Regions from separate parts of the Aeromonas sp. TS_SC_11 genome, predicted to be linked through region 3. Evidence: riboswitches for the same ligand, from Rfam matches in the RefSeq annotation. Region 3 holds a riboswitch; each other region holds the start of a gene.
The links. Region 3 has a riboswitch for cyclic di-GMP ahead of gbpA (N-acetylglucosamine-binding protein GbpA). Riboswitches for the same ligand answer to the same signal wherever they lie in the genome.
Positions count from the first base shown of each region.

Region 1: linked by a shared signal. The riboswitch ahead of AC1P02_RS07555 (hypothetical protein) and the one ahead of gbpA (N-acetylglucosamine-binding protein GbpA) in region 3 are both predicted to bind cyclic di-GMP.
Region 2: linked by a shared signal. The riboswitch ahead of AC1P02_RS00460 (glycosyl hydrolase family 18 protein) and the one ahead of gbpA (N-acetylglucosamine-binding protein GbpA) in region 3 are both predicted to bind cyclic di-GMP.

Region 1 covers NZ_CM170470.1:1,600,104-1,610,138, forward strand. Annotated here, with positions in the region: gene AC1P02_RS07525 (lipase secretion chaperone) at 1-73, opposite strand, end outside; gene AC1P02_RS07530 (lipase family alpha/beta hydrolase) at 70-981, opposite strand; gene AC1P02_RS07535 (hypothetical protein) at 1,281-1,706, shown strand; gene AC1P02_RS07540 (superoxide dismutase) at 1,728-2,342, shown strand; gene AC1P02_RS07545 (SanA/YdcF family protein) at 2,408-3,370, opposite strand; gene AC1P02_RS07550 (collagenase) at 3,542-6,289, opposite strand; gene AC1P02_RS07555 (hypothetical protein) at 6,798-7,130, opposite strand; cyclic di-GMP riboswitch class I at 7,219-7,305, opposite strand; gene AC1P02_RS07560 (fimbrial protein) at 8,212-8,754, shown strand; gene AC1P02_RS07565 (hypothetical protein) at 8,853-9,242, shown strand; gene AC1P02_RS07570 (fimbria/pilus outer membrane usher protein) at 9,310-10,035, shown strand, end outside.
Region 2 covers NZ_CM170470.1:98,493-108,527, forward strand. Annotated here, with positions in the region: gene AC1P02_RS00455 (tetratricopeptide repeat protein) at 1-460, shown strand, start outside; gene AC1P02_RS00460 (glycosyl hydrolase family 18 protein) at 756-3,788, opposite strand; cyclic di-GMP riboswitch class I at 3,904-3,989, opposite strand; gene AC1P02_RS00465 (ExeM/NucH family extracellular endonuclease) at 4,286-6,430, shown strand; tRNA gene AC1P02_RS00470 (tRNA-Ala) at 6,572-6,647, opposite strand; tRNA gene AC1P02_RS00475 (tRNA-Ala) at 6,696-6,771, opposite strand; tRNA gene AC1P02_RS00480 (tRNA-Ala) at 6,820-6,895, opposite strand; tRNA gene AC1P02_RS00485 (tRNA-Ala) at 6,960-7,035, opposite strand; tRNA gene AC1P02_RS00490 (tRNA-Ala) at 7,064-7,139, opposite strand; gene gltX (glutamate--tRNA ligase) at 7,411-8,826, opposite strand; gene AC1P02_RS00500 (methyl-accepting chemotaxis protein) at 9,101-10,035, shown strand, end outside.
Region 3 covers NZ_CM170470.1:401,477-411,511, forward strand. Annotated here, with positions in the region: gene AC1P02_RS01820 (TackOD1 domain-containing metal-binding protein) at 1-457, opposite strand, end outside; gene AC1P02_RS01825 (glycoside hydrolase) at 1,180-3,369, shown strand; gene AC1P02_RS01830 (M3 family metallopeptidase) at 3,438-5,288, opposite strand; gene AC1P02_RS01835 (methyl-accepting chemotaxis protein) at 5,569-7,266, shown strand; cyclic di-GMP riboswitch class I at 7,530-7,615, shown strand; partial or broken gene gbpA (N-acetylglucosamine-binding protein GbpA) at 7,682-9,106, shown strand; gene AC1P02_RS01845 (transporter substrate-binding domain-containing protein) at 9,649-10,035, opposite strand, start outside.

The DNA of each region.
Region 1 (10,035 bases), 1.2 Mb from region 3:
CGGGCCATAACAGGGCGGCCCCCAGCAAGAAGGCTCCGCCCAGAGGCAGGGCGAGAAGGAGGGATCGCTTCATAGCCCCAGACCCTGCAAGCGGTTGGCGTGCTGGCGGTAGAGGGTGACAGGATCGGTATCAAACAGGTGATGGATGCCAAACGACTGATTGACCTCGTCCAGATGGTTCATCCGGTAGCCGGTGCCGATCACCTTGCCGAGGTGGCTGCTGCATACCCCGACCAGGCCGTCATTGGGCTCGCTGAAAAAGGTGCTGGTGAGGGCCAGCGCAGGATCCACCGGATCCAGGACATTGGTCATGCTGCCGCGCCCGCTCCAGGAGAAGTAGTAGACGCCGTTGGCGGCGCGCAGCGGCCCTTCGCCACAATACTGGCTGGGCAGCCCCTCTGGGTAGCGCTGGTTGAAGCGCTGGGCTCCTGCACTGGTGAGCGCATCGAGGGAGGCGAGAGGATCCTGTGGCAGCTGGCTGCCACCGGAGAGCAGCGAGATGACACCGGATAGTGCCGAGGCGGCCGCGGCCGCCAGTTTCTCGGCTATCGAGCCAGGGGCTACGTTGGCACGCACCAGGTCTGCTATCTCGGAGCCATAGTTGACGCCCCCCACGCTGGTGGCTGAGGCGACCAGTTCCGGGGCGACAGAAGCGACATAACGTATGGTCGGGCTGCCGTGGGAGTGACCTATGAGGTTGACCTTGTCAGCACCCGTGATGGCGAGCACCTGCTGTACCTGCTTGAGCAACTGTTCACCGCGCAGTTCCGAGCTGTGGGTAGCCGAGACCTGCGCGACATAGACGCGGGCACCGTCCCGGGTCAGGGCCTGAGGGATACCGTAGAAGTAATCGACCCCGAGCAGCTTGTCGAAGCCGAACAATCCGTGCACCAGCACCATGGGATAACGGGTCTGGGTATAACCTGCCGCCTGACCCAGCATGGGCAGGGCGCACAGCAGCACCAATAGCCATCTTTTCATCGTCATCATCCTTGTGAAATAGGCTGTCCATCCGACAGCCACCGGCTTCATGCCAGTACCCGCCAGCATGGCCAACCCGGCCAGTTGCATCTGTGCAAGTGATCACTAAACAGACAGATTCAAAAAAGCCCTACCCATATGGGCAGGAGAGGAGAAGGCGTCAGGCTGGCGAAGATCAAGTATCCCTTGTATTCGGTCACTACATAAGTTAAATAATAATTATTATCATTTGAGTGGCTGGGATCATGACAGGAACCTGGGTGAAGGGATGGGTCGGGACAACCGACTCGGACAGCAGCATGGTGCATTGGAAGCAGCAGACTCTGAGTGGCAATCGCTACTTCGATGCCGGCGAGTACGCCAAGGCACTCTCCTATTATCAGCAGGCGCTGTGGCTGGCTCGCCAGCAGTTCTCTTTCTGGCCCGATGCAGACGAGGCAGTGGCTGCCCTGGTGGTGGCTCATCACAATCTGGCAGATCTGTTGATCGCCATGACGCTGCCGGACCGCGCAGCCGATCTGCTGTGCCATATCCACGATTGCCTGCTTGCTACCAGCCAGTCCCCCGCCTGTCCGAGCCCACTGCGGGCCGCGGCTCTGCGCCATACCCGCAGCACCCATACCGAGCTGATCGCCTTCGTGCGCAAGCACGGCACTCAGGATGCCATTCAGCGTTGCCTCGGTCAGTGCCTGTGCCACGCCGAGCCCGCCCATCAATTGCATTAATCACAATAAAAAGAGGTGATCATGAGCCATACCCTGCCAGTCCTTTCTTACGCCTACGATGCGCTGGAACCCCACATAGACGCGCTGACCATGGAGATCCACCACAGTCGTCACCACCAGACCTACATCACCAACCTCAACGTCGCGCTGGAAGCTTTTCCTGAGCTGGCCGCCCTGCCGGTGGATGAGCTGCTTGCCCGCTTCGACAGCCTGCCGGTCAAGGTGCAGGGGGCGGTGCGCAATCATGGGGGGGGTCATGCCAACCACAGCCTGTTCTGGCAGGTGATGAGCCCGCAAGGCGGCGGTGAGCCGACTGGCGAGCTGGCGGAGGCGATCCGGCGGGATCTGGGAGGGCTGGATGCTTTCAAGCAGGCTTTCACCCAGGCGGCGTTGAGCCGCTTCGGCAGCGGCTGGGCCTGGCTGGTGGTCGACAAGGAGGGTAAATTGCAGGTGGAGAGCAGTGCCAATCAGGACAGTCCCCTGATGCTGGGCCATGCGCCCATATTGGGGCTGGACGTGTGGGAGCACGCCTATTACCTCAAGTACCAGAACAAGCGTCCCGACTATATAGCAGCGTTTTACAACGTGATCGACTGGGACGAGGTGGAGCGTCGTTACCGGCAGGCGCTGGCCTGATCTGCTAGCGTCTTGTTCCATTCACAAAAAGAGACCCGCTATCCGGCGGGTCTCTTTTTGTCTGGTCAGGGCGTTGGATTGGCGCCTGCTGAACTGGTTGCCGCCGATGCACTGGTTGCAGGCGACGAACTGGCTGCTGTGGCAGCACTGGTTGCAGGCGATGTACCGGTCGTTGCTGCTGCGCTCGTGGTCGATGCGGCACTGGTCGCCGCGGCCGAGCTGGCGGCATTGACGGCGGGAGCTGTCTTGTCGCGCGGCTGCTTGTCCTGCGTCACAGGGGGAATAGGCAGGCAGGGCTGGCTCATACCCAGGGTACTCAATGTCAGACAGGGAACCGGGCCGCCGATGACGATGGGCTCGCCGAGGAATTTGGGTCCCTTGTCCAAAACATAGAGGTCGAGCAGTCCCATCAGCCGGGCAAACACCTCGCGCACCCGGGTCTTGATACCCTGATAGGCGCTGGGATCCTTGGCGTTGAAGCCGACGGCCTCGATGCCGAAGTGGCGGGCGATAAAGATGGCTCGCTCGTTGTGAAAGGCCTGCGACACCACTGTGAAGTGGGCCTGACCAAACACCTCCTTGGCGCGCACTATGGAGTCCAGGGTACGAAAGCCGGCGTAGTCGCTGTAGATCACCTTGGCCGGAATACCGGCCTGGATCAGGGCACGCCGCATCTGGCGTGGTTCGTTGTACTGGACGGTCGCGTTGTCACCGGAGACCAGTATGTAGTCCACCTTGCCATTGTTGTAGAGCTCGGCGGCGGCCTTGATCCTGTATTTGAAGTAGTGATTCGAACTGCCGCCAATCAGGTACTTGGAGGTGCCGAGCACCAGTGCGACCCTGTTGTAGGGCACCGCATCGACGTCGTCATAGGTGTAGTGGCGGGTGTCCGAGACGGTCCACTCGCTGTAGCCCAGCAGCATGGCGGCAGCTACCAGCAACAGGCAAAAGCAGGCGAGGAGGATCTTGGCAAACTTCTTCATGCGCGGTGCAGTTCGGGTCTGAAGTAGGAGGTGACAGAGGGTCATTCTATTACAAGTTGCCGCTGCGCGTCAGGCTTGATAACTGCCTATGGCGTCACTCGGGCAGAGGTTGTCGCATCTGGCTGTCTTCTAACCGCTTGATCCGTCACCTATATAAAGTACTCATATAAAAACAGAGGGCAGCCGTGGCTGCCCTCTGTCGCTAACGTCTCAACCTCAGTGGGAGGAGTCGTTGGCCTTGCACTCGTCAGACTCCTTGTTGGCCTCCCACCATGGCAGCAGATCGCGGCTCAGCCAGCTCTGGTAGGCCTCGCTGTCGCTCGCGATCAGCTGATCCAGCTCGGCTTCGAAGGCGCTCATCGCCTGCTGCTGGTCCGGGTTGCGCAGGGCCTGGGCCATGGCAAGCCAGCTGGCACCGCGGCCGGTCTCGTTCAGGAAGCGATGCACCGTATAGGACCAGGAGTAGACCATCTCGCCACCCTTGTCGTAATCTAGGTGCAGTATGTCGGCCAGGCTCGGTCGTTCGGCCGCCGGGCGACCCGCTACATTGTCCATGCCACGGGCGAAGCACTGACCGTGGGCGATGAACTCCGCCAGCCCTTCCGACCACCAGGTGGTGCGATTGAGCGGGTAGTGACCGAAGCTGCCGTACTGGTTGAAGCGGCCATCCAGATAGTGCACATACTCGTGGCGCAGGTTCCACACCTGGAAGGCGGGGCGCTTCCACTCAGCCTCATAGGCGAAGAAGCGGGCCTGGTTGCCGGGGCGAGCCGGATCTCCTTCGATGTAGATGCCGCCGTTGTCGGTAGAGACACCACCAAACAGGGCGCCGCCGTAGCGTTTCCAGTCGGCAGAGGAGTTGAAGATCACCAGCTCCAGCGCCTCGTTGTTGTCATCCGCCACCGGCTGCCAACCGGTTTCCATCTGCTGATGGAACTGCTGCTCCTCGGCGCCCAGCTCGCGGCAGATGCCGTCGGCCTGATCCTGGCTCAGCTCCTGGGCCCGCAGGTGCAGGGTCGGCGAGCAGGTATGTTCGAACGGCAGCACATCCTCCAGCCGTATCGGGGTGCAGAGACCGGCAAACTCGCCGCTGATGCAGGCTTCGCTGGTGCGATCCGTGTAGGTCAGATAGTAGGTGGAGAGTGTCAGTGACATGTCTTCCAGCAGATCCTGGCTCTGCTGGCCACCCGGGATCAGGCTGTGATGACGGATGAGATCGATGACTGAACCATCCAGCAGCTTGCGATAGTTTTCACTCTCGTCGGGACGGGTATAACGGGCGACCCGATAGAGGCGGGTGTAGGCATCCAGCACATTGTTGAGCAGGAACAGATCCTTGCCATCCCGTCCTTGCCACAGCGACAGCTCGCTCATGCCGAGGGCGTGCAGCTGTTTGCGCAGCTCACCATCCTGCTGGCGGAAATCGGCGGCGAAGGCATCACTGTAGTCACTGGCGAAGTCGAGGAAGTTGAGCAGATCGAACAGACCCGTTGCCCAGGCATGCTGACCATTGATCTCGCTGGCGTGGCGGGTGCTGTAAGCCAGCATCTGGTTGAACTGGCCGAGCAGGGTACCGAACCGGCTCTGCACCGCCGGGCTCTTGAACTGGCCATGCAGGGCGATACTCCAGGCACCCATGACGGCTCCCACCTCATCGCTGGCCTGCTCCGGATAGAGCAGCGGATGGGCTCCGAGCGCAGTCAGGGCTTCAGCCAGCGCCTCGGCGGCGGCCGGGCCATCTTCCTTGTGCTTGCCGTAGTTGTGATAGTTGTGGGCGCGCACATATTCGAGCAGCAGCTTCATGGCCGGATGGGCGGGCTGATTGGCCGCCAGCAGACGCTGCATGCCCCGTGACACGGCCAGCAGCTTGGTGTCATCGTGGCCATAGTTTTCCTGCCAGACGGGAGCGGGCTGACCGCTGGCGTCCTGCACTATCCTGGCGGCATCGGCATCCAGCAGATCCGTGCCCGGTTGCTCCGGCTCGGAGCAGGCGCGGCCATCGGCGCGACGGCAGTCGAGCTGCTCCTCCTTGCTGGCCAGCACTATGGGGCGATTGAGCACCCGGCTCTCTTGCCACTCGTCGGTTTCCGGCAGTGTCTGCCATTCGCTGCCACCGACCGGGTATTGATAGCCGGTGTCTTTCAGTACTACCTGCACCTCGCTGCCGGCGGGCAGGGTCTGGCGGCAAACCCGATAGCTGATGGTCTTGTCCCCTTCCTGGCGGGTCTGGGGTTCATCGCACTCCTGCTGCGCCCTGGTTTCGTCCAGCTGCCAGCTGTACTTGCGCCATACGTGGATCTCGCTCACCTGGCTGGCGGCCTGACTGCCTGGCACGGGTTGCAGGCGGAAGAAGATCTGCTCGAGGCGGCCATCCCGCTCGTTGGGCGTCTCTTCCAGCACGCTCAGTTGCTGCCAGTTTTGTGGCTGATATTGCCAAACCTGCTCGGCGCAGCGACCCTGGGCGTTGAGCTCGCAGCGATCCAGCTCCTGCTCGCTGTGACCCAGTATGATGCGCTCGGCCAGCGGCATACGATCCTGGCGCGGTGCGGTCGGAGTGCCGGCCAGTGGCTCCCAGCGGCCTTGCTCCAGGCCGTAACCATAGTCATAGCTGCTGGCCGGGATGGCCTTGCCTGCCGGCACCACCTGCTCGCAGCTGAGGTAACGGATCTGCCAGCCCTGCTCAATCCTGAGCTGCGGCTCGCCGCAGACTTGCTCCGCGAGAGCACTGAGGTCGCTATCGTTCCAGTCGAAGCGGCGATAGACGCGCAGTTGCTGATAGGGGGCATCGTCATTGCGGGCGCTGAGCTCGTAGGTGACTTCGGTGACGCGATCGCTCAGCTGGCGGCTCGATTCACCGTTCAGCCGGTATGCTTGCCAGTCGGTGGGGGAGTAATTGGCCAGCGCCGAGGTGGCGAGCAGGCCCGGTGCTGCCAGAAGCAGCAACCTTGTACCCAGATTGTTCATTTTTATCCCTTTGGATGAGAGTCTGCGTGGTTATCGCGGGCAATGTACTTAGTTCCAAAAGGGTATCAACTCACCAATCAGGCCATATAAATCATTTATTTAGCATCTATCAAAATACATTGAGTCTCATTGGGGGCTGCAGCGATAGCAAGGACTCATCTGCCATCTGGGGGGGATCTAAGCCTCCACGCTGTGAGTGTGATCCAGCTCTCGTTTGAGGTTTGCTGTGTCATGGGCAGGTGGGCCTCATGTCCGAATGGTATGGAGGCTCTGTACTGGCGGTCGCCAGGCGTTTATGTGGCCATGACGCTGTGACCCAAGAAAGGGTGAAAGGGAGTGGAAACAGATCGAGAGGATTCGGAGCAGAGGGGCAACCGAGACTGACAAGAGGGACGCGACACAGAGGCAACAGAGGTTGCTTTGATAGTGACCAAGGCAGGCTGCCGACAAACCAATCGGTATGCCGGCCCTGATCCTCAAGCAATCCTGAGCCAGGCTCAGGAGGAAACTAGAGGTAACTGACGGTCACTATGGCCATGCTATTGCTGCCTTCTGACAGCTTGTAATTCAGGGTGCCATTGATGGCGTTGAGGCTGCCAGTTTGTCGCAGGCTGGCCAAATCCAGGGTTTGGCGCTGTGCGCCGGAATAGCAGGTCACGCTGTTGTCAGAAAAGTCACAGGGTGATTCATAAATGGTGCCAGTCAGGGTCACAGTGCCATCGTAAGCTGACGCGGTAGCGGGCAACAGTGCAGCGCCAAGCAGCAAGGCGGTGGCGGCTGAGGAGGCGCAACGGATAATGCTTTTGCGGACAGAACCGGTGGAGGGGATGCAAGTGTTCATTTTATGTCCTTTTCGTCACATGTCGTTGTACGAAAAGGGCAACGCAATCAAAGAGAATGGCATTTAGATCATGACATCACTCTTCTCAGTTGGCAGCTCCGCTGTCTTAGGTATCTACACCCTTAGACCGGTGGCTTTGCGTCCCGACCTTTCGATCGGTTTGCCCTTTACTCTATGTTCGGATGATAACACCCCACTTTGAGAAATCAATCGCTATAAAAAAAGATGGGATATAAGTCACACCTCACAAGTGCCGATTAGTATTGGTGGGAAAATATGCCTGTTCCATATTGATGATTTTTTATTTCCTTCCAATTAAATTAATAGTTATGAATTCCTGTAAAGAGTGAGCCAACAACTGCGGATGTTTTAAAGCCAATGTTATTTGACATGGAAACTTTGAATGTTATCCCTGCCGTGAGAGCAAGGTGTGACCTCTTGTGCATCACAGGCAGCTTCAGATAATCCTGATTGCCTGATTGCCTGATTGCCTGATTGCCTGATTGCCTGATTGCCTGATTGCCTGATTGCCTGATTGCCTGGACGTGATCAGAAGCATGGCCAGGAGAGTATATTTATCGTGCTCAATGTTGGTTTTTTGTTAATTTGATTTGTGGTGTGATTAGGTTATTGGTTAATTTAATATCGCCAATGTTCAATACAGTGCTGATAATGGTATTTTGTTATTTCAATGTGTTCCGTTGCGATTGTAAGTGTATGATTTTAAAGTGTTTAAAAAAGAATTTATAAAAATCAAAATGTATTTGATGTGCATCAAATACGTCGTTAATTTGTTTCCCAAGCAAAGGTTGAAAGCAGTATTTCTACACGGCTTACATGGATATGTATTCGTGCAGATATAAAAGGTAGCGGGAACTGCCTTTGATACGGTCTTCTGCCTTGGCTTGATAAAATTGGACATACACAGAGCAACTGATTGTCTGGCTCATATCTTCACCGGCTTAATGAAGAAAAAGTCATGCAAGAGTAGCTGTGTGGCATATCGTCTCATTATTTAACACTGTGACTCCAGCATGGTTTAGGTAATGAGATAAAACACACGTTAATGTAGGTATAAAGAATGAACGCTAATAAAATTTTGGTTGCTATGGGTGTTGGTTCCATGCTGCTGTGCGGCTCTGCTGTTGCTGCCGGCGGTGCTGGTTCAGGTAAAGTCACCTTTAACGGTGAAATTATCAATGCCCCTTGCTCCGTTGCTCCCGAGTCTGTTGACCAGGTTGTTGAAATGGGCCAGATCAGCACCAAAGAGCTGGTCAAAGGTGGCGAGTCCAACTCCAAGCCGTTCAGCATCAAACTGCTGAACTGTGAAATCACTCCTGATGAAGATGCTGTAAAAGTCACCTTCAGTGGCATCAAAGATAGTATTGATCCGAGCCTGCTGATTATCGGTGGTGGTCAAGCTAAAGGTGCTGGTATCAAGATGACTGCTCCGGGTGGTGCTGCCATTGTATTGGGCGAGCCTACCACTGCCTTCAACTTGGTGAACGGTGATAACGAGCTGCCCTTCAGCGCCGTGCTGAAAGGCTATGCCGACCAGACTGCCAACCCGCTGACTGCCGGTGCCTTCACTGCAGTGACCAACTTTACTCTCTCCTACGAGTAATAGTCTGCCTTAACGTGTGATACGGGTTGTGGTGGTGCAAACCACCACAACTTCACACATGGTTTCCCCCACATCGTGCCTTGACCATGAAAACTCCAATGATTGTGCCAGTCGTGTTGCAGGTTGTGATGATGGCAATGCCTGCGTATGCAAATGAAGTAACGGATGGGTTGGCCGAGTCAGGCTGCACTTTGGATGAACAAAGAAAAACTCCCCAGCAACAAGCCAACCACAGAGTACTGAAAGTCAGTGGTTGTCAGATAGAAGGGCGAGTGGATACCTCACTGCCTTTTATATCCATGTCTGTTCATGGTGTCGTGAATGATGAACTGGGTATTGTCAGTGATGGGAAATATCACAAGGTATCTGGGGAATATTTTATTGTCTCCGATATTGTCAATCGTGATATGGAACTTGATTTGAGGGTGAATAATGGAGTGTTGTTCTATCCGAGCAATACAGCCCTATTTGAACTCAATTATATGTAAGCAACCCGATTGCTTAGTGTAGATACCTCATTATGTGAGACCGTTATGTTACCCCTAGAGTGAATATATGAGCGTTTCAACATCAAACTCTGTTAGAACACATTATCTAAAAATGGCTTTTATGCTATGCGTGCCTTGCCTGTTGGCTGTGGCAGATAACGCGTTGGCAGAAACGGAGTTTAATATTGATGCGCTTGATCTGGACGAGCGAACCAAGATAGACCTTTCCCAGTTTGCAGATGAAGGTTATATCCTGCCTGGTGATTACTATCTTGAGATTGAGGTCAACAAGAACAAGCTGCCACTCCAGAAAATCCCTTTTTATGAAGTGGAAGACGGCAAGGGAAAGGGCGGCGTTGCCTGCTTGCCTCAGGATCTTGTTCCCAGGATGGCGCTGACGGATGAAGCCATCGCCAAGATTGACAGCTGGCATCAGGGTCAGTGTGCCAACCTTCTGGCGCTGGATGGGGTCATCATCTCCAATGATATTGGTAACGGCTTGCTGAGGATTGCCGTCCCCCAGGCCTGGCTGAAATACAGTGACCCCAACTGGATTCCGCCCGAGCAGTGGGACGTCGGCGTCACTGGTCTGATGCTGGATTACAACCTCAATGCCCAGGTCAATGAAGGGCGCGACTACTCCAACAGCAACCTCAGCAGTTACGGTACCCTGGGGGCGAACTACGGTCCCTGGCGCCTGCGTGGCGATTACCAGGCCAGCGCTTATTGGGGGGATGACGAGCGGTCGTCAGCCGAGCTTAACCGTCTCTACGCATACCGGCCTCTGTCGACC
Region 2 (10,035 bases), 300 kb from region 3:
CGCCAACTACCTGGCCTTTGCCGGCATTCCCCACCGCGCCGCTCGCGTGATGGAGAAGGCGATGAAGGAGGGAAGCATCGAGAGCAGTGCGGCCAACTACAAGACACTGGCCAACTACTGGCACCAGGCCAAGGAGCTGGATCCGGCCATCGATACACTGGCCAAATCCTACAAGATGGCCCCCAGTGCCGAGCTGCAGCTCAAGATGGCGCGCATGATGATCCAGAGCAAACGCTATCAGGATCTGGTGGCCCTGGCCGCCAAGCCGGCCGCCAATGCCAATGGTGAGCAACGCGCCGACCTGAAATTCCTGACCGGAGTCGCCTATTTTGAGCAGCAAAAACCGAAGGAAGCATTGAACGCCTTCACCCAGGCAGCCCAGAATGGCAACGTCAGTGGCCGTGCCTCCCCCTGGATAAGCTTCCTCAAGGAGCAACAGGGCGGTGCCGTCACTCAATAAGTGCCCGAGTGCACTGGCCCCGGCCATTCACTCCCGGGTCGAGGTCAAGGCTCAATGACGCGAAACGGGTGCGGGCGCCCTCCCCGCCCCCGTTTCATACCACAAGGGGTTCGCCCCACCGCTTGCCTTGGTGGCAATTGGCCGCTCCCCGGAGCGGTCTTTTTTATGCCTGCGACCTCCTCTTTATATATGCCGTCATAAAAAATCCGGAGCCTGGGCTCCGGATTGGGTCATTCATGGATACGGGCATTACCTCACCGGTGAGGGTGTCGGCCGCGCCCGCTCCGTTGCACCATCAGTAACTGCATACCAGCTTCCAGCTGCCATCGGTTGCCTTGGGCTCGCTGCTGGTCCACCAATTCGCCTGCCACACCACCTTGTTATGGGTGATGCGATCGCCACCACCTGCGTGATCCCCTTGCGGCCAGGTCGGGTAGGCCTTGTAGGCCGCCGGATTGACGTTCTGGCTGCTGCAGGTGGCGCCGCCCGGGTTCTCACCACCGCCCGAGCCCAGTACGGCCTCTGGCAGGGTCGGGAACTCGGCCTTGAGACCTATGGTCTGGCTGCCGCTGATGATACGCATGCCGCTCGGCACGCCGGCGGCGGGCAGGTAGTAGGTCATGGCGACTTCAACTTCAGCGCCCGGCGCCAGGGTCTGCCAGCTCGGCAGGTTCATGGCGACCTTGTGGAAGTCCTTCTCGTTGGCAATGCCCTCCGAGTTGTCGTTGCCACCGCTCTCCACCACTTTCAGCCCCATGCCACTCTGATCCGTGATGGTGTCAGAGGTGGACGTCGGCATCAGAAACTCGATGCGAGCGCCGCCCGGAATAGTCTGGGTCGACTTGTTGACCAGCTTGAGTTTCGGGTTGATCGGGTAGTTGGAGTCACCTTCCTTGAAGCCGGAGAGGCTGACCTGGATGTCGAGCTGGGCACTCGGCGCGGCCAGATCATTCTGCTTGTTGTTGTACGGAGTTGCCTTGGCAAACTTCTCGTAGGCAAGCGTAGTCAGAGTGCTGCCCATGCCGTACTCGTTCTTGGCCGGATCGAAGGCGTAGTCGCCCGCCATCTCCCAGAACATGACGCCACCCAACCCGCGCTTGATGATGTAGTCCAGCTTGTGACCCATGGACTCTTCATCTTCGGTGGAGAGGAACACCTTCTTCTCCTCGTTCCAGAGCCAGGGCGCCTGCGCCTTGTCATCGTAGTAACGGACGTACTTGCCCTGCATCACGTGGGCCGGGTTGTTGGGATCCAGACCCCAGGCAGTGCCGTAACTTGGCAACGTTGTGATGCCCAGGCTGGCCGCGTTCTCTAGGTTCTTGGCATGCCACATGGGCACGGCGCCACCGCCGATCTCTTTGCCGTTCTTGTCCAGATCATGCCAGATGTTGTCGATGCCGACCGCACCATTGCCGCACGGAATCGTACTGCCACCGGTGCCCGGCTGACACTCGTTCTGGCTCGGCAGGGCCGCCTTGCCACCCAGACCGTGACTGCCACCGCTCACCCCCTGCCAGCCGCGGGTGTAATAGGGCACACCCACGTTGATCTTGCCGGCCGCCAGCGCACCGCGGAAGTAGTGGGCCGACCAGGCGGCGTTGAGGTAACCGATACCGCCAAACTGGGCCTGATTATATACGCCCCAGTGGGAGAGTTCGGGATCGGCATTGTTGTCGAACAGGGCCGCGTTGTGACCGACAAAGTGGTTCCAGGCACCGTGGAAGTCATAGGTCATCAGATTGACGTAATCCAGATACTGGGTGACCTGGAAGTTCTCCATGCCGCGCAGCAGGTAGGCTGACGCCGGTGAGGCAATGGTCAGCATGTACTTGCGTCCATCCTCGGTACCGGCATTGTCGAGCCGCGCCCGCAGTGTCTTCATCAGCACCTCGTAGTTGGCAAAGAGCTTGGCACGGCACTGGTTGGAGAGCGGGAAGTCGTTGGGGTTGCCTGCATCCTTCATGGAGGTGGGGTACTCGTAGTCCACATCCACCCCATCGAAACCGTACTGGCGGATGAAACTCACCGCCGAATCGGCAAAGGCGTTGATGCCGGCGGTATTGACCGAGCAGTCGCCCTTGGTGGTGGCGGTGTAGAAGCCGCGGGTATCGGCCCAGCCCCCTACCGAGATAAGGGTCTTCACGTCCGGATACTGCTTCTTGTACTTGGAGATCAGGTTGAAGTGGCCCTGATAGGCGAATTCGGGATCCATCTCGGCGCCCGGCACACCATCCCAAGTCAGCTTGGTGGCTGCATCATCCACCTTGATCTGGTGACTCTGCTCGTCCACAGCCGCGAAGGCGTAGTTGATATGGGTGAGCTTGTCCCAAGGGATGTCGTTCACCAGGTAGGCGGGCAGGCCATTCTTGCCAGTGCGCCAGGAGGTGAAGTAACCGATCACCCGGCGGGCGTGGTCATCCCCCATGCACTCGTAACCGTCCGGGCGATAGATCTGGCGAATGTCACAAGAGAGGTTGCCACCGGTGGGCGGCAGCGCCGCCTCTTCCACCTGCACATCGACCTGGGCAGACTCGCCCACCAGATTTTCCTTGTCGGTCGCCACCAGCTTGAGGGCGGCAGCCCCCTTGCTCTGGGGCGTCCAGCTCACCTGCCAGGGGGCGCTGACGTCTTCACCGACTTTCTTGCCATCCACATAGAGCTCGACCCTGGCCACGTCATTGTTGGCATCGGTGACATTGCCACTGACCGCCACGCTACGCCCCAGAGTTACCTTGGCGCCATTGGCCGGGCTGCTGATGCTCACCCCGGGCGCCTCTGGCGCGACTACGGCATTGACGCTGAAGCTGGCATCCGCCTCGCTCAGCACTGTGCCATTCTTGTCCAGCCCACGAGATTTGAGTTGATGGGGGCCGACACCGGTAGCGACCCAGCTGGCCGACCAGGGGGCCCCGCTGCTCACCGCCACCGGCTGACCATCGATCAGATACTCGACCTTGACCAGGGCGCTGCTGTTGCCGCTCAGGGTGACCGCCAGGGCCACGGGTACACCTTCGTTGAAAACGCTACCAAGAGCGGGCGAACTGATTGCCAGCCCAAGGCCCGGAGTCGTGCCGCCGTCGTTGAACAGCTTCCAGGCATCAGCCCAGACAGCACCCACACCGGGGGCATAGTGATAGGGGGATGCCCCGCACCAGCCGGAGTAGGGAAATTCTTTGCATTCGTAGAGAGCGCCTGCGTTGCTGACCACATCGCCAGCCTTGTAAGCGGTGCCGGCCTGATAGGCGGGATAAGCGGCTTGTGCCCAAGCGGGCATGGCAGCCAGGGCCACCAGCATGGCAAGCCTGCTGGGCCTTAAGGTCTGTTGCATATTGTTATCTTCCTTGTTTTGTCTTGGCATTGGTCACCAGGGCAAAGAACAAGCGCAACCGGCGTGATGGGAGCAGACAACTGGCAATGGACGTGCCACAAACACCACCTTCACCCTGGGAAGCCCCGCTATCTGGATCGACTGATCTGGAGACCGGAGGCATTGCGTCCCGGCATTTCGACCGGTTTGCCCTTTACCTGGGTTCCGTGAGGAACAAGCCGAGTATAGGAATCAACCAGCAGAGTCTCAATCTTCATTCTCGAAGAAAAATATGTGGATGCAAGCCAGATCACACTTTCCCGAGAACAGTGAATTAATGATTTTGTCATTAATTTCATAACGTTAGTCAGGTCAAAAAAACCAGCACTGCCCTCATTTGCATCCCGGTAATGTGCGTTGGCTCACTGGTATGACGTGCCAGAAATGTGACAATGCGCGCCCTTGGTCAAGCTGCCAAGGCTATGGAAACACTGGCAAAAAATAAAAAAGGAACCGTTATGAAAGGAACACGTACCCTGCTGTCACTGGCCGTGGGGCTTGCGCTCGCGTCCCCGTCCGTCCATGCCGCCAGCTTCAGCTGCCCGGCTGACAGTGCCCTCACTCCCATCCCCGTCATTCAGGGCATTGGTGGCAAGAGTCCCCTCATCCCCGATGGCAAGTTCGAGAGTGCCCAGAGCGTCACGGTCAAGGCGGTGGTCACGGCACTTGGTGAGAGTCTCAACAAGGGTTTCTACCTGCAGGATCTGCAAGGGGATGACAATCCCCAGACGTCGGATGGCATCTTCGTCTACCTCAACGACAAAAACTTCGCCAGCAAGTACCCGGACATCAAGCCGGGTGCCGAAGTCTGTCTGGAGGCCAAGGTCGAGGAGTACTACAACCACACCCAGCTCAAGCCGGTCGTTGACAGCAGCGCCCCGCGTCTGCAGGTTCTCGCTCAGGGCTCTGTGCCTGCCGCCGTGCCGCTGCGGGTACTGGAAAACGAGACCCTGGCCCGGGCACTGGAGCGTCACGAAGGGATGCGGGTACGCCTCGATGCTGACAGCGCGCTCAAGGTAAGCCGCAACTTCAGCTATGACTACGCCGCCCGGCGCAACAATCTGGTGCTCTCCCACCAGGCACCGCTGATGAAGCCGACCCAGTTGCACGATGCCGACAGCAAGGAAGCCAAGGCGCTGGCCAGGGCCAACGCCCGCAACCGGGTATTCCTCGAGTCTGACTTCAAGGCCGCCGATGGCAAACTGCCCTGGCTGCCGGGCTGGGATCCGGAGCAGGGTTATCTGCGCATCGGCGATGCCCCGGTCAATCTGGATGCGCTGGTGGGCTACAGCTACAACGAATACCGGTTGATAGTGCCGCAGGATCAGGTGATCACCGCCGGCGATCTGCTGCGCACCGGCGATAACGATCGCCAGAGCGCACCGGCCCGTGCCGATGGCACCGACTTGCGTATCGGCAGCTTCAACGTGCTCAACTACTTCACCAGCCACTCCAGCGTGGGGGGGGCCCTCAATGTGCTGTGCAAGGATCAGGCGGATGCGGACAGCGCCAAGGGCTGCAACCGCGGCGCCAAAAACCTGGAGGACTTCCAGAAACAGCGCGCCAAGATAGTCAACGCCATCACTGAGATGGATGCCGATCTGCTCGGCCTGATGGAGATGGAGAACAACGGCTTTGACAGCCACTCCGCCATCAGTGATCTGGTGCAAAGCCTCAACGCCCAACAGAAGGAAGCCGACAAACAGTACGCCTTCGTGGCCCTGCCCAAGGCGCGGCTTGGCGACGAGCGCTTCTTCGGCGGCGACGCCATCATGGTGGCCATGATCTACCGGCCCGCCAAGCTGACGCCGCAGGGGGATGCCAGCGTCATCACGCTGCCGGTACAGAAATACCAGGATGCGAAAGGAGTCGAGAAACAGGCCTCCCAGCGTGACTCCCTGGTGCAGAGCTTCACCGTCGAGGGCAGCAAGGAGCCGCTGACCCTGGTGGTCAACCACCTCAAATCCAAGGGATCCGGCTGCCTGGAGAACCTGGACGGCAAGGAGCCGGCCGATCTGCAGGGCAAGTGTACCGAGTTCCGGGTCAGTGCTGCCAAGGTGCTGGGCGAAGCGGTGAACACGCTGCCGGGTATGGTCATGTTGGTGGGTGACCTCAACTCCTACGCCAGGGAAGATGCGATCCGGGTGCTGACCGACTATGTGCCGACCGAAGGTCAGCGCAAAATAGTCTCCGCCTCCCGGACCTTCCTCGGCGAGCAAGTCTATGAACAGACGGGCAGCGAAGTGAGCAAGAGCTATGGCCTGATCGACATGAATGTCAGGTTCAACAAGGAGAAGGCTATCTCCTACAGCTACGAGGCCGAACTCGGCACCCTGGACTATGCCCTCGCCAACCCGGCACTGGCCAGCAAGGTAATCGCGGTCGCAGACTGGCACATCAATTCGTTCGAGAGCAACCTGTTCGAGTACGGACGTGATTTCAGCGGTGACATGATCAAGTCCGACAATCCGTTCAGCGCCTCCGACCATGATCCCATCATCGTCGACCTCAAGCTGAAGGAAGAGAGCAACGGCGGTGGTGGTGCCATGAGCGCCCTGTTGCTGGCCCTGCTGCCCCTGGCCTGGCGTCGTCGCCGCAACTGATGCGGCTGTGCCATCATGCCAAAAGCCCGCTGCGATGCGGGCTTTTTTACGGACAGGAGACGACCGGACGCCAACAAAATGAGCCAAAACAAAAAGGCCACCGCGATAACGGTGGCCTTTTGGCTTCTTGTCACAAGAATGTGGTGGAGCTACGCGGGATCGAACCGCGGACCTCTTGCATGCCATGCAAGCGCTCTCCCAGCTGAGCTATAACCCCAAATTTTGTACTCGACAAATGGTTCTGGCGGCCATCTGTCGTAAATATTGGTGGAGCTACGCGGGATCGAACCGCGGACCTCTTGCATGCCATGCAAGCGCTCTCCCAGCTGAGCTATAACCCCGAATTTCGTACTCAACAAATGGTTCTGGCGGCCATCTGTCGCAAATAGTGGTGGAGCTACGCGGGATCGAACCGCGGACCTCTTGCATGCCATGCAAGCGCTCTCCCAGCTGAGCTATAACCCCACAAAGGTCGGCATGGGTGATACACACCGCACTGCCCTGGGTACTTTATCTTCAATCAGGAACCTGGTGGAGCTACGCGGGATCGAACCGCGGACCTCTTGCATGCCATGCAAGCGCTCTCCCAGCTGAGCTATAACCCCTTTGATTCCAGATTGTTCGAGGAGAATTTGGTGGAGCTACGCGGGATCGAACCGCGGACCTCTTGCATGCCATGCAAGCGCTCTCCCAGCTGAGCTATAACCCCAACTCACCTCGGTGCTGACGAAGTTATCTCCGGCAACGGAGGCGCATGATAGGCATCACCCGCTTTGCTGTCAACCCAAAAATAACACCGGCTGGAGCGTTTAGTCAAAATTCAAGCAGTTAGCTGTTTTTACCGGCAACCTTGCCGCTATCTCGCTGTTTTATGTCACAAATCTGGTTAACCGCGAAAAGCAAAGGCTCCCTTGCGGGAGCCCTTTATTGTCAGCGGAAAACAATTTATCCGGCTGCGACCCGTCGCGGCAGCAGGCGACTTACTCGGCGGCCATGCGCGCTTCGATATACGCCAACGCGCGATCGATGCGAGTCAGCACACGCTCTTTACCCACCAGCGCCATCACGGCGTCGATGCCAGGGGACTGACCCAGACCGGTCACGGCCACGCGCAGCGGCATGCCGACCTTGCCCATGCCCTGACCCAGCTCGGCGGCAGTGGCTTCAATCAGCTCGTGCAGCGCTTCGGTGGTCCAGGTGTCCAGCGCAGTCAGCTTGGCCTTGGCCAGCGCCAGCGGCTCGGCAGCGACGCCGCGCAGGTGCTTCTTGGCAGCCGCTTCGTCGATCGCCTCAAAATCTTCGAACAGATAGCGGCTCTGGGCGGCCATCTCTACCAGAGTGTTGCAGCGCTCGGCCAGCAGAGTAACAACTTCTGGCAGTGATGGGCCCTTGCTGGTGTCAATCTTCTGGTTTTCCATGTGCCAGGCCAGATGCTTGGCCACATAGGCCGGATCCAGGCTGCGCATGTAGTGGTTGTTCAGCCACAACAGCTTGTCGGTGTTGAAGGCGGAGGCGGATTTGGAGATGGCATCCAGGCTGAACAGCTTGATCATCTCGTCCAGGGTGAAGATCTCCTGATCACCGTGGGACCAGCCCAGACGCACCAGATAGTTCAGCAGCGCTTCCGGCAGGTAGCCGTCATCACGGTACTGCATCACGGACACAGCGCCGTGGCGCTTGGAGAGCTTGGCACCGTCGTCGCCCAGGATCATGGAGACGTGGGCAAACTCCGGCACCGGTGCGTTCAGCGCCTTGTAGATGTTGATCTGGCGCGGGGTGTTGTTGATGTGGTCTTCACCACGCACCACGTGGGTGATCTCCATGTCCCAGTCATCGACCACCACGCAGAAGTTGTAGGTCGGCGCGCCATCGGTGCGGCGGATGATGAGATCGTCGAGCTCGGTGTTGGCGAACTCGATGCGGCCACGGACGTGGTCATCGAATACCACTGAGCCTTCGGTCGGGTTGCGGAAGCGAATAACGTGCGGCGCATCGGCCGGGTGATCGTGAGCAGCATCACGGCACTTGCCGTCATAGCGGGGCTTCTCGCCGCTGGCCATCTGGCCTTCGCGCAGCGCGTCCAGGCGCTCACGGGAGCAGTAGCACTTGTAGGCACGGCCATCGGTCAGCATCTCGTCGATGATGCCGTTGTAGCGGTCGAAACGCTTGGTCTGGTAGTAGGGGCCCTCATCCCAGTTCAGCTCCAGCCATTCCATGCCCTCAATGATGGCGTCGATCGCCTCCTGAGTGGAACGTTCCAGGTCGGTATCCTCAATACGCAGCACGAACTCACCGCCCTGGCTCTTTGCAAACAACCAGGAATAGAGTGCGGTACGGGCACCGCCGACATGCAAAAAGCCGGTCGGGCTGGGAGCAAAACGGGTTTTGACTTTCATCTTTAAGCCTTGTGTAGAGGGCCTTGGGCCAATTCGTTAGAAAAAACCGTCGCATTTTAGCACTCAGAATCCCGGATGGGAAAACCATGAGGCCGTTGCGGGCTAAAGTAGGGGGTTAAATTTGCTGCCCGGCCGCCTGCAGCCTGATATTTGAGGGGGATCGCAAAACCGAAGCGGCATTTCCGATTTGCTATGGGGAGTGTTGGAGAGCTGCCTCCTCCGGCCGATATCCAAACAACTCTCACACTACTTCTCACGACACAAGGAAGAGACGATGCAGTTCCGTTCTATCCAGAATCGAATTCTGGTCATGGCCGGGATCGCCATGACCGCAGCCCTGGTCATACTGATCCTGCTCAACCAGTATTCCGGTCAACAGACCCAACAGCTGACCATCAGCTCCAGTCGCGCCGCCCTGCAGCAAGAAGCCTGGCAAAAAGTGAGTGCCAACGCACGGGCCGAGGCCGCCACCATCACACAGTTGCTGCAAAAGGGACTCTCCTATACCCAGCAGATGGCCAGTGCCCTCGCCTTGCAACAAGAGGGCAAGCTACCGCTGGATCGCCAGCAGGCCACCGACCTGCTCAAGGCGCAGCTCGCGCTCGAACCACAATTGTATGGCGCCTTCGCCGGCTTCGAGCCGAACGGCTTCGACGGCCAGGACGCCACCTTCGCCGGTCAAAGCGCGCTGGGCAGCGACAGTCAGGGCCGCTTCGTGCCCTACTTCTATCGTGACAAGGACCAGATAGGCACAGACCTGCTGCTTTCCATCGAAAAGACCGATCCGGATGAATTCGGCAACCCGGCCAACGACTACTACTCCTGCCCGAAACGGGAGGGACGCTCCTGCCTCATCGACCCCTTCAAGGTGGACATCAACGGCCAGCAGGTGCTGGTGAGCACCATCACCACCCCCATCATGGTGGCAGGCAAGTTCAAGGGGATCGCCGCGCTGGATCTGGCTGTGGACTCCATCAGCCGTCAGGCCCAGTCCCTCAACAGCAACATCTATGACGGCAAGGGCGAGACCCTGATCGTCAGCGCCGCCGGCGTCATCACGGGCACCAGCGGTGACGCCAGCCTGCTTGGCAGCCGGGCCGACAAGCTGCTCGGCAACCAGTGGCAGCAATATCTGAAACCGGAAGTACAGCGTCAGGAGCTGGACGAGTCGTTTCGTATCTCTGTGCCCATCATGGTACCAGGCATGAG
Region 3 (10,035 bases):
AGGAGCCAGCAGACTCGCTGCCCAGCAGACAATCGAGCAGAGGGTAGCTGTAACCCTGGCGGCAGCCTGCCTGCCAGCGTGGCAACAAACGAAAGTGAGCGCGCGGCCAGCTGTACCAGGCCAGTTTCTCCATCTCATCCGGGTGTTCACGCAGTCTCAGCAGGGCCAGACGCTCAAGCATGTGAGGCACCCGTTCATCCAGCTGGACCAGCAGACCATCCGCCAGCATGGGGGAGAGCGGGCTCTTCTCCAGGCAGAAAACGGGGTGCAAATAACGGTCAGGATCACGGCGAACCGCCTGCAAGACCCTGTCTTGCTCGTCGGCGGGCAAATTGAGCAGCAGTACGGCGTGTTGTGCCGGGTTCCACTGGGACCAATCGGCGAGAGGCTGGGTGGCACGATCCACCTGGCCCCCCAGCAGGGCAATCCGGCTGGGTTGTTCACTTGTACTCATCATGAGGAAATAACCTCTTTCCACAGACTGAAATATAGGGAGCCGCCCTGCAGGAGGGCTGGCGTACCGGTATCAACAACGAGGGATGAAGAGGCCACGCACGGCGCACTCTCCAGCCAGGTTTGATACCAACGGCATGGCCGGTTCAATCGACAGACGTCATGGATATGGCGGGAGCGGGCAGAGGGTTGAGCACTGATAGCTGACGCCGTATTCAATGTGCGGCTCAGCCGTCTCGGGGAGAGAGACCTGTAGCTTTCCGAACCCGATTCGCATCGGGAGTGGCAAGGAGGATAATTGTGGTGTTGCATGACATTTAGTCAATCGAGCCAGACAAGAACCCTTATCGATACCCCATGCCGGACGGCCTGCCATTGGGGGCCCCCTCGCCCCAACCACTATTGAGGCAATAAACAGCACAGCGTCTTGCTTGGCCTGCATCCGGGGTCCAACAAACAAGGGGGCCGGCGCAGCGCCTGCTCGCCCCATGCTGTAGACGTTGACGCACAAGGATGCGCGGTGCGCTGACTACGACAGATAGCGTCATGACCCAAGAAAACAAGCATCATCTGACATCCCCCTGACCGGGCGTCATCAACCCGAGCCTGCCCACGGATCCAGTGCAAGGGCCTGTGACTTGCCGCCGCTGGTGCGGGCAAATTTGGCTGTACCGCAGAACGGGCAAGGGCGTACCCTGATGCCATCGACTTGGCCAAGGATCTTGAATGAAGGGTTTACGGATAAAGGCGCCAGTACTGGGCTGCCTGCTGATTTCACTGCTGGCGGCACCTCTGGCCGCCGCCCCCCTGATACTGCAAGGGGAGACGCTGAGCTATCGCATCGCCCCCGATACCCTGGCCATCTCGGTCAACAAGATGCCGGTCAGTGACGGCCAACCCGCCCGTCAGGTCGACAAGCTGACCCGGGGGGAGCAAGAGGCCAACTGGCACTGGCCTGCCCAGGACGCCAGGGTCGAGGTCAAACTGGACGGTGATGATCTGCTGCTGACCCTTGTCAGCGACACGCCCCGTCAACTGGCCTGGTACAGCCTGCCGAAAAACCAGACCCACCTCTCCATGGCCTTTGGCGAGGGCAGCCGCTTCTCGGTGCGTGACAGCGACTGGCTCGGCTATGTCGGCGACGAACTGGCCGAACTCAACACCCATTACGACCTCAAGCTGCCGCTGTGGAGCCAGGATGCGGGCAAACAGACCTACAGCTGGATCCTGCAAACCCCCTACGACAACCAGCTCAACTTCACCCGCAAGGGGGGGCGCCTGCAACTGAGCGCCCGCCACGAATTCAGCAGCTTCAACCAGCAGGCTCCCATGGTGGTGCGTCTGAGCGTGGGGGATGACTGGCTGGCGGGGGCCCGTCGCTATCGGGAGTGGTTGCAGGCCGAGGGGGAGTGGCAATCCCTCGCTGACAAGTTTGCCCGGATCCCCGCTGGCCGCCGCCTGATTGGTGCCAGCCATGTCTATCTGTGGGGAGATGCCCTGCTGGATCGACAGGATGTGAAGGATTGGCCAGGCCTGCAGGCCAGACTCAATCAAAAGCCGGCCTGGCTGCAAACGTTCAGCGGCGATGAACGGGAAGCGCTGGCCGCAACGGCCCCCGAGCCCTGGCAGCAGACATTGATCATGGCCGGGCTCAACCGGCTGATTGCCAGCCAGTTGCCCCTGCCCGCCCAGCAGGGCCCCGTCAGCCAGAGCAAGGTGCTGGCCCTGCGCCAGCAGTGGGTCAGGGGTCAGCTGGGGGATCTGCTGGTTGCACAGACTCGCTGGGGACAGGGCCTGTCACTGCCTGTGATAGAAGCGCTGCAACAGGCGGGACTGAACAAGCTCTGGCTCGGCACCCCGCAATGGACGGCGGCCCTGCAACAGAGTTATGCCGTCACCGCCGCCCAACGTCTGGGCTATCTGGTGGGCAGCTATGACTCCTACGATACCGCCATCCTCCCCGGCAGCAACGACAGCTGGCTCACCGCCCAGACCCCTCCCAAGATCGGCAAGCGCTGCGCCATCATGGAGGCCAACGGCAAACCCAAACCCGGCTTTGGTGGCGAGGGAGCCTACCTCAATCCCGGTTGCACCCTGCCCTTCGCCAAGAGCCGCATGAGCGAGCTGGCCAAAGCCAGCGGCATCAACAGCCTCTTCCTCGACGTGGATGGCACCGCCATGGCTTCCAACGATTACAACCCGGCCCATCAACAGGGGAGCCAGGCCATGATCGCCGCCCGCAATGCCCGCATGGCCTGGGTGGGAGAGCGGCTCGGGCTGGTGCTGGGTTCGGAGGATGGCAATGCCCTCACCAGCAAGCCGCTGATGTTTGCCCACGGCATCCAGAGCTGGGGGTTCGGCTGGCAGGATGCCAGCATGCGCAAGCAGGCCAAGTCCTCCTATTACCTTGGCAAGTGGTGGCCGGACGAGGCGCCGCAGGTCTTCTTTCAGCCCGCTCGCCTCAAGCCGCGCTACCTGAAAACCGTGTTCAATCCGGCGGACAGGTTGCCCCTCTATCAGGCGGTGTTCCACGACTCAGTGCTCAACAGCCATCACTGGCTGCTGGACAACCTCAAGTTCCCGGGCATCAAGGAGGAGCGCGCCCTGCTCGGCCTGCTTTACAACACGCCGCCGCTGGTCAACCTGAGCCGCAGCACCCTGGCGAGCCGCCTGCCCGAGCTGGTCAGACTGAGCGATCAATTCGCGCCGCTGCACGAGGCATTGTGGGACAAGGCGCTGGTGGGATTTCGCTGGCGCGACGGGGTGGGCCGGGTGCAGGAGACCCGCTTCTCGGATGGCAGCCGGCTGATCGCCAACTTCAGCAACAGCTCCATCATGCTCGATGGCCAGAAACTGCCGGGCAAGCACCTGCTCGTCGCCCTCAAGGGCAAGCCGGTCACCCTGCTGACGATGTGATCGACTCGCTCGCCATATAAAGAGAGAGCCCTGCCAATTGGCAGGGCTCTTTTGCAGGCGGGGTTCATCTAGCCCAGGGTGGCGGGCTCGACTTCGCTCTGGCGCCGGATCCAGCCCTCGAAGTCCGCCAGCATGCGCGCCTCCGACTCGCTGTTGTCGGCAATCAGCTCACTGCCATGCACCACCCGGATGCGGGCATTGAGGGGCGCCCCCTCACCGGCCGGCGGCCTTTGCTGCGCCGCCGCCATGCAGGCTTGGGCCTGCGCCCAGGCGTCGGCCACGCTCTGGTTGCATACCTCGGCCAGCGGCACTGCGCTGAATCCCTCGCAGGTCAGGCTGCGCAGCGTCTCATCGTGGGTCATGCCGTTGCCCGGCCCCCAGTAGTGAGCCGCCAGATCCGGACCGATACGCGGGTTGTCGGTGAGATAACCATCGCGCTGAAGGAAATAGGCGCGGGTCTGCTCCACCGCCATCAGTGCCAGCAGATAGCCGTGATAGGCACAAGCCGACTCCTGATTCAGCAGATGCGGAATGGCCAGCAGCGGCCTCGGGCTCTCAGTCCCCAGTATCTTTCGCTCCCACTGACGGGCCAGCGCCAGCACGGCGTCCGGAGTGCGAACGCTCTCCTCCATGGCGTAGAGATCCCGCTCGAAGTAGGAAACCAGCGCTATCTGGCGCTCGTTGAAGGCACGAAACGGCTGACGCGCCGCTATCATGGCCTTGATAAGCGAATCTGGGATCACCTCTCCCGCCGCGTTCCTGGCATAGCGCTTGAGCCAGTCCGCATCGTCCAGCAGGCTGTCGCAGAACATGGACTGGGTCTCGGCATAGGCCATGGAGGTGGGTGGAAACTCCTGTGAAAAGCAAGGGGCGTTGCCGGTCACATTGGCAAAGTGAGCGGCGTGGCCCCCCTCGTGGAACAGGGTATTGAGGCCACTCCAGCCGCTGCCCACCTGAGCCGGGTTGGCCAGACTGGTGAAGTTGACCACGGCGGGAACCCACTTGTCCTCCTGCCAGAAGCTGGGCACAGGGCCGTGGCAGAAGCCGTTCTCGTATTTCCCCTCCCGGGTCAGCAGATCCAGGGTCAGGGTCGCATCGCGATACTGGATGCCGAGCCGGCGGAAGCTCTCGACCCAGTCCTTCAGCGCCCGCGAGAAAGGCACATAGGGGTCGAGCTGGCGTGTCACGTCGCCGCTGACGAAATAGCGCAGGTTGTGGGGCAGCAGCGCCGCCTCTCCCTTGGCGCTTTTCAGCTCTGCCAGACTCTGCTGCACCCGCTGCTCGGTACGGGCGATAAAATCATCCAGCACGTCAAACAGCTGTTCCGGGCTCATCTGCTCGTTCTTGCGCACCTTGTAATCGAAATAGTCGCGATAACCCATGGCACGGGCGAAGCGGTTGCGGATCGCCACTACCTCGAGAAAACCGTTGTCGACCACCCACTGCTCCAGGGTATGGAACATGGCCAGCGCGCTCTGGCGCACCGCCTCGTTCGGGCTGGCGGCAAGGGAGGTGCTGGCGGCGGGCAGACTGCCGGCGACCTGCTGACCCTGCTCATCCAGCAAGCTGAGTTTCAGCTCCCGGCGACGGGCAAACAGCGCCGCTTCGGCCGCCACCAGCTCGTCCATCAGGGCGGCGGCAGCCGGATCCTCGATGACGTTGCACTCGAAGAAGGCAATCCAGCCCCCCAGACCACGCTTGAGATCCGCCTCTTCGGCCTGGGCCAGCATCTCTCTGAGCTCCGGCAGTCGGGCCGGGTTGGCGCAAAACGCCTTGTAGGCCTGCTCGGCGGCGGTGAAACCTGCCTGATCGTCACTGGTGCCCATGTAGGTGGACCAGAACAGGTCCTCCTTGCACCTGTGTACCTGCAGGTAATCGGCATTGAGCTGATTCAAATAATTCCTGGCAATGGAATGCATAAATTCCCTCTTGTATGGGGCTGACCCGTACGGGTGCCCGCTCCTTTTGGTGAAATGCCAAGCCATTCACATTTTTTGGCAAATGATGCGCCGGGATGCGCACAACCACGCTACCAAAAGCGACGGTTTCTGTCTGCTGGCTATACTGGTTGTCAAAACACTCAATTAGCATTCAGTCACCACAAGTTATTGAAAGTTAATTAAATGTTAATAACGAAATAATCAGGGCCATCGTCATGTCTGGCCACAGCAAGACCCACAGGGAAATCAGGGAGACCTTATGTTCAAGCTTGGTGATATCGCCGTGAGCCGCAAATTGATGTTGCTGCTCTCACTGGCGCTAGTCGGTTTCATCGCACTGCTGCTTATTTCGGCCAGTGCCTTGCATCGCAATCTGATGAGTGAGCGGGAGGCCCGGCTGCAGGCCGTGCTGGATCTCGCCATGAGCCGCATCCAGTCACTCGCCACCACCTTGCCCGCCGCACAGGCTCAGGCAGAAGCCAAGGCCATGCTCAACAGCATGCGCTTCGATGGCGACAACTATCTGTTCGTACTCGATGAAACTCGCCACGTTGTGGTACACCCCGTCAAACCGGAACTGGTTGGCCAGCAGATGGGCCAGAGCGGCACCGAGACAGCCGGGGATCACTGGCAACGCATGGTGGAACTCGGCAAGGGGGGCCAGCATGGCCGCCTTGAATACCAGTGGATCGGACCCTCCGGTGATGCCGCCCAGAAGATGTCGCTGGTCGCCGGCTATCAGCCCTGGGGCTGGATCCTGGGCTCTGGCGTACTGCTGCAGGACATTCAGGCCACCATCTGGTCCCAGTACCAGCTGATGGGCGGCGCCACCCTGCTGGTGATCCTGCTGATGGGGCTGCTGGGGTTTGCCATCAGCCGCTCCATCGTCAATCCCCTGGCCGAGATCAAGCGAGCCATGCAGCAGGTGGCGGCCGGGGATCTGGTGATCAGCATACCGGTACACGGCAAGGATGAAATGGGGGTCGTCGCCGCCTGCACCAACCAGGGGCTCGACGCCATTCGCCACGCCCTGATCGAGGCCAGCCAGGGGGCCCGCAACGTGGCAGATGCCGCCCTGCGGATCGCCTCCTCGGCGGAGGAGACCAATCAGGCGGTCAACAGCCAGCGGGATCAACTCTCCCAGCTCGCCACCGCCATGAATGAGATGAGCGCCACCATTGCCGACGTGGCGGGTCACGCCGAAAATACCGCCCGGGATACCCAGGAAGCCACCAGCGAGGCCGGGCTGGGCAACCGTGACGTGCATGCCAGTGTCAATGGCATACAGGCGCTGGCCACAGAGGTGGAACAGGCCACCCAGCAGGTCAATCAGCTCAAGGAGGGAGTGATGCAGATAAGCGAGGTGACCGCCGTCATCAGCGCCATCTCCGAGCAGACCAACCTGCTGGCCCTCAACGCCGCCATTGAAGCAGCCAGGGCCGGGGAGCAGGGACGCGGCTTTGCCGTGGTCGCTGACGAGGTACGCCAGCTGGCGAGCCGCACCCGCCAGTCCACCGAGGAGATACAGAGCACCATAGCCCAATTGCAGCAGCGGGCAGTGACCGCCGCCAGTGCCATGGATGCCAGCCGCAAGCTGGCGGAGAGCAGCGTCAGCCAGTCCGAAAAGGCAGGGCAGGATCTCTCCCTCATCGTCAACCACATCCAGCATGTGAGCGACATGGCGATCCAGATAGCCACAGCGGCGGAACAGCAGAGCGTGGTGGCCGAGGATATGAACCGCAACGTCAGTGGCATCAATGATTCGGCCCAGGAGATGTCACAATCCGCCACCTATCTGGCGAAAGAGAGCGAGCTGCTGGCAGACCTCTCCCGCAGTCTGGATGAGCGGCTGTCGGTGTTCAAACTGGGCACTGCCATCGATCAGACCCTGGCACAGCGGCTGGCCCCGCTGCATCAGCAATCACATCAGGCCGAACGCCCCCGCGCTCGCCACTGATCCGTCTTGCACTGTCGCAATTCATCCTCTGCCAGCCCGCTGGCAGAGGATTTTTTCATTGATGAAAAATGTCGAATTTTTGCATGTTATCGACATGATGGGCGACATTCAGCCTAGCTTGTCGATTAAATACACCATTAAAAACATAACATTAAGTTTTAGCTCTACTCCGATGAGTCAAGCTGTAAACATTTACACTTAATTAACTAATCAAAATTAGTCATGATGGTAGTGTCGCAAGGTGCGACACCATGACCCTTTATGTAGTCATTTGGCAAACTGGTTGAAAGGCCAGGACGCAAAGCCTCCGGTCTAAAGACATGTCGTCCAGGATAGCGGGGTTGCCACACTCAGGTGTGTATCGGGGAACTCCCCTGCCAACTTGACTGCCCACATCTATCGAACAGAGGAATGTATGGCAGCAAAAATCCAACTCAATCACGTCGCGGCAGCGCTGGCGCTGCTGGCCAGTGGTGGCGTACTCGCCCACGGCTACATCAGCCAGCCCGAGAGCCGTAACTACCTGTGCAACAAAGGTGGCAACAGCCAGTGTGGCGCTGTGCAATGGGAACCCCAGAGCGTGGAAGGCCCCTCCGGCTTCCCGCAATCAGGCCCTCAGGATGGTCAGATTGCCTCGGCGGGCAGCTCCCGCTGGAGTGAGCTGAACGCCCAGACCAGCGATCGCTGGACCAGGCGTGAAGTATAGGCCGGGCCATTCGCCATCAGCTGGACCTTCACCGCCAACCATGTCACCCGCAACTGGCGTTACTACCTCACCAAACAGGACTGGAACCCGAACCAGCCGCTGACCCGTGCCGCCTTCGATCTCACCCCTTTCTGCGTGGTGGATGGCAACATGGTACAGCCGCCCAAGCAGGTCACCCACAACTGCAACCTGCCGGAACGCACCGGTTATCAGCTGATCCTGGGGGTGTGGGAAGTGGGCGATACCAGCAACAGCTTCTACAACCTGATCGATGCCAACTTCAAGGGCGGCACCCAGCCCCCCTTGAGCTGGAGCCAGGGGGGCACCATTTATCCCTCCACCGATCTGGCGGCCGGTGACAAGGCCAGAGCTCTGGTGTTCGACGCCAATGGCGTGCGCCCCGATCTGCAGACCGAGTTGACCATCACCACCACGGAACAAGGCCAGAAGAACAACTGGGCACATGCCCTGGCCAGCAAGATCAATGCGGAGCAGAGCCAGATCCGCGCCGGTCAGCAGAACGCCGACAATCAGTTCAACCCCGTCTACGGCCAGAACCCCGTCTACCTCAAGGCAGGCAGCGCACTGGAACGGGTCGAGATCCAGCTCGAACAGCTGCAACCGCCGGTGGGCAACGACATCAGCGTGAGCGGTCTGGAGAGCGAATACCTGCTCGACGACGGCAAGGTGACCCTCGACTTCACCATCACTGCCCAGGGGGACCTGACTGTCACCAATACCTTGTATGACCATGGTGGTGTGGCCAAGGGCCAGTCTGCCGCCGACATCAAGGACAGCAGCCAGAGCTTCACCATGCCGCTCACCGGGCTCAGCGCGGGTCACCACCAACTGGTGATCGAGGCCAAGCCGAAGGCGGGGGGCGAAGCCCTGCAGCAGACCCTGGACCTGATGCTCAAGGACTCGGCAGGTGGCGGTGACTACCAGTTCACCTTCCCGCAGGGACTGACCTCCTACACGGACGGCACCAAGGTGTTGCAACCCAAGAACGGCAAGGTCTATCAGTGCAAGCCCTTCCCCTACCGAGGCTGGTGCAGCCAGTGGTCGGCCAGCGCCACCCAGTATGAACCGGGTATCGGCACCAACTGGCAGGACGCCTGGATTGCGCTGAACTGAGCCAGTTCTGAAAATCGAGAGCGGACCTGAATGTCTGCCAGCGCCAGCCCGAATAAGCCGGGTATCGGCACCAACTGGCAGGACGCCTGGATTGCGTTGAACTGAGCCAGTTCTGAAAGTCGAGAGCGGACCTTGATTCTGCCAGCGCCAGCCCGAATAAGCCGGGTATCGGCACCAACTGGCAGGATGCCTGGATTGCTCTGAACTGATCCGGCACAGAGTGATAACGCCATAAACAAAACGGGGAGCCAATAGCTCCCCGTTTTACGTACTCTGGCAAGGCTCGTATCGGGTAGTCGATGGCGGGCTTGCCGACCTGACGTCGGCCAGCGCCCGCCCGGATAAGCCGGGTATCGACACCAACTGGCAGGATGCCAGGATTGCGCTTAACGGATACGTACAAGCGCGGCAAATAAAAAAAGCGTCCCCCGAACGGGGACGCCTGAAAGGTCAAACCTTGCGGTTTGCGGACCAACGGAACCAGGACTTCACGCTTCACACACTTCACTTTTCTCAGCACACTTTTCACTCTTTCAACAGGATTACCCCTGCCACTTTCCCCCTTCCACTATCACGTCGTTGGGGTCGGTATCGGCACTCAACTTGTCGCGCACATACTGGTCGTAGAGCTTGAGCAGGTACTTTTCTTCACCCAGCTTGGCGAGGCGGTCATTGACCCAGTCACGCAGCTCGATATTGCCCTTCTTCACCGCTGGCGCTATGGGGTCTTCCGCCCCCAGCTTCTCGGGCAGCACCCGGTAGCCCGGATTCTCCTTGGCCCAGCTGAACAGCACCAGATTGTCCTGGGCGTAGGCATCACCACGGCCCTGAGCCAGCGCCTGCAGGGATTCGGTATTCTTCTCGAACTTGAGCACCTTCCAATCTGGATGATTGCGGGTCAGCCAGATGTCGGCTGTGGTGCCAGTAGT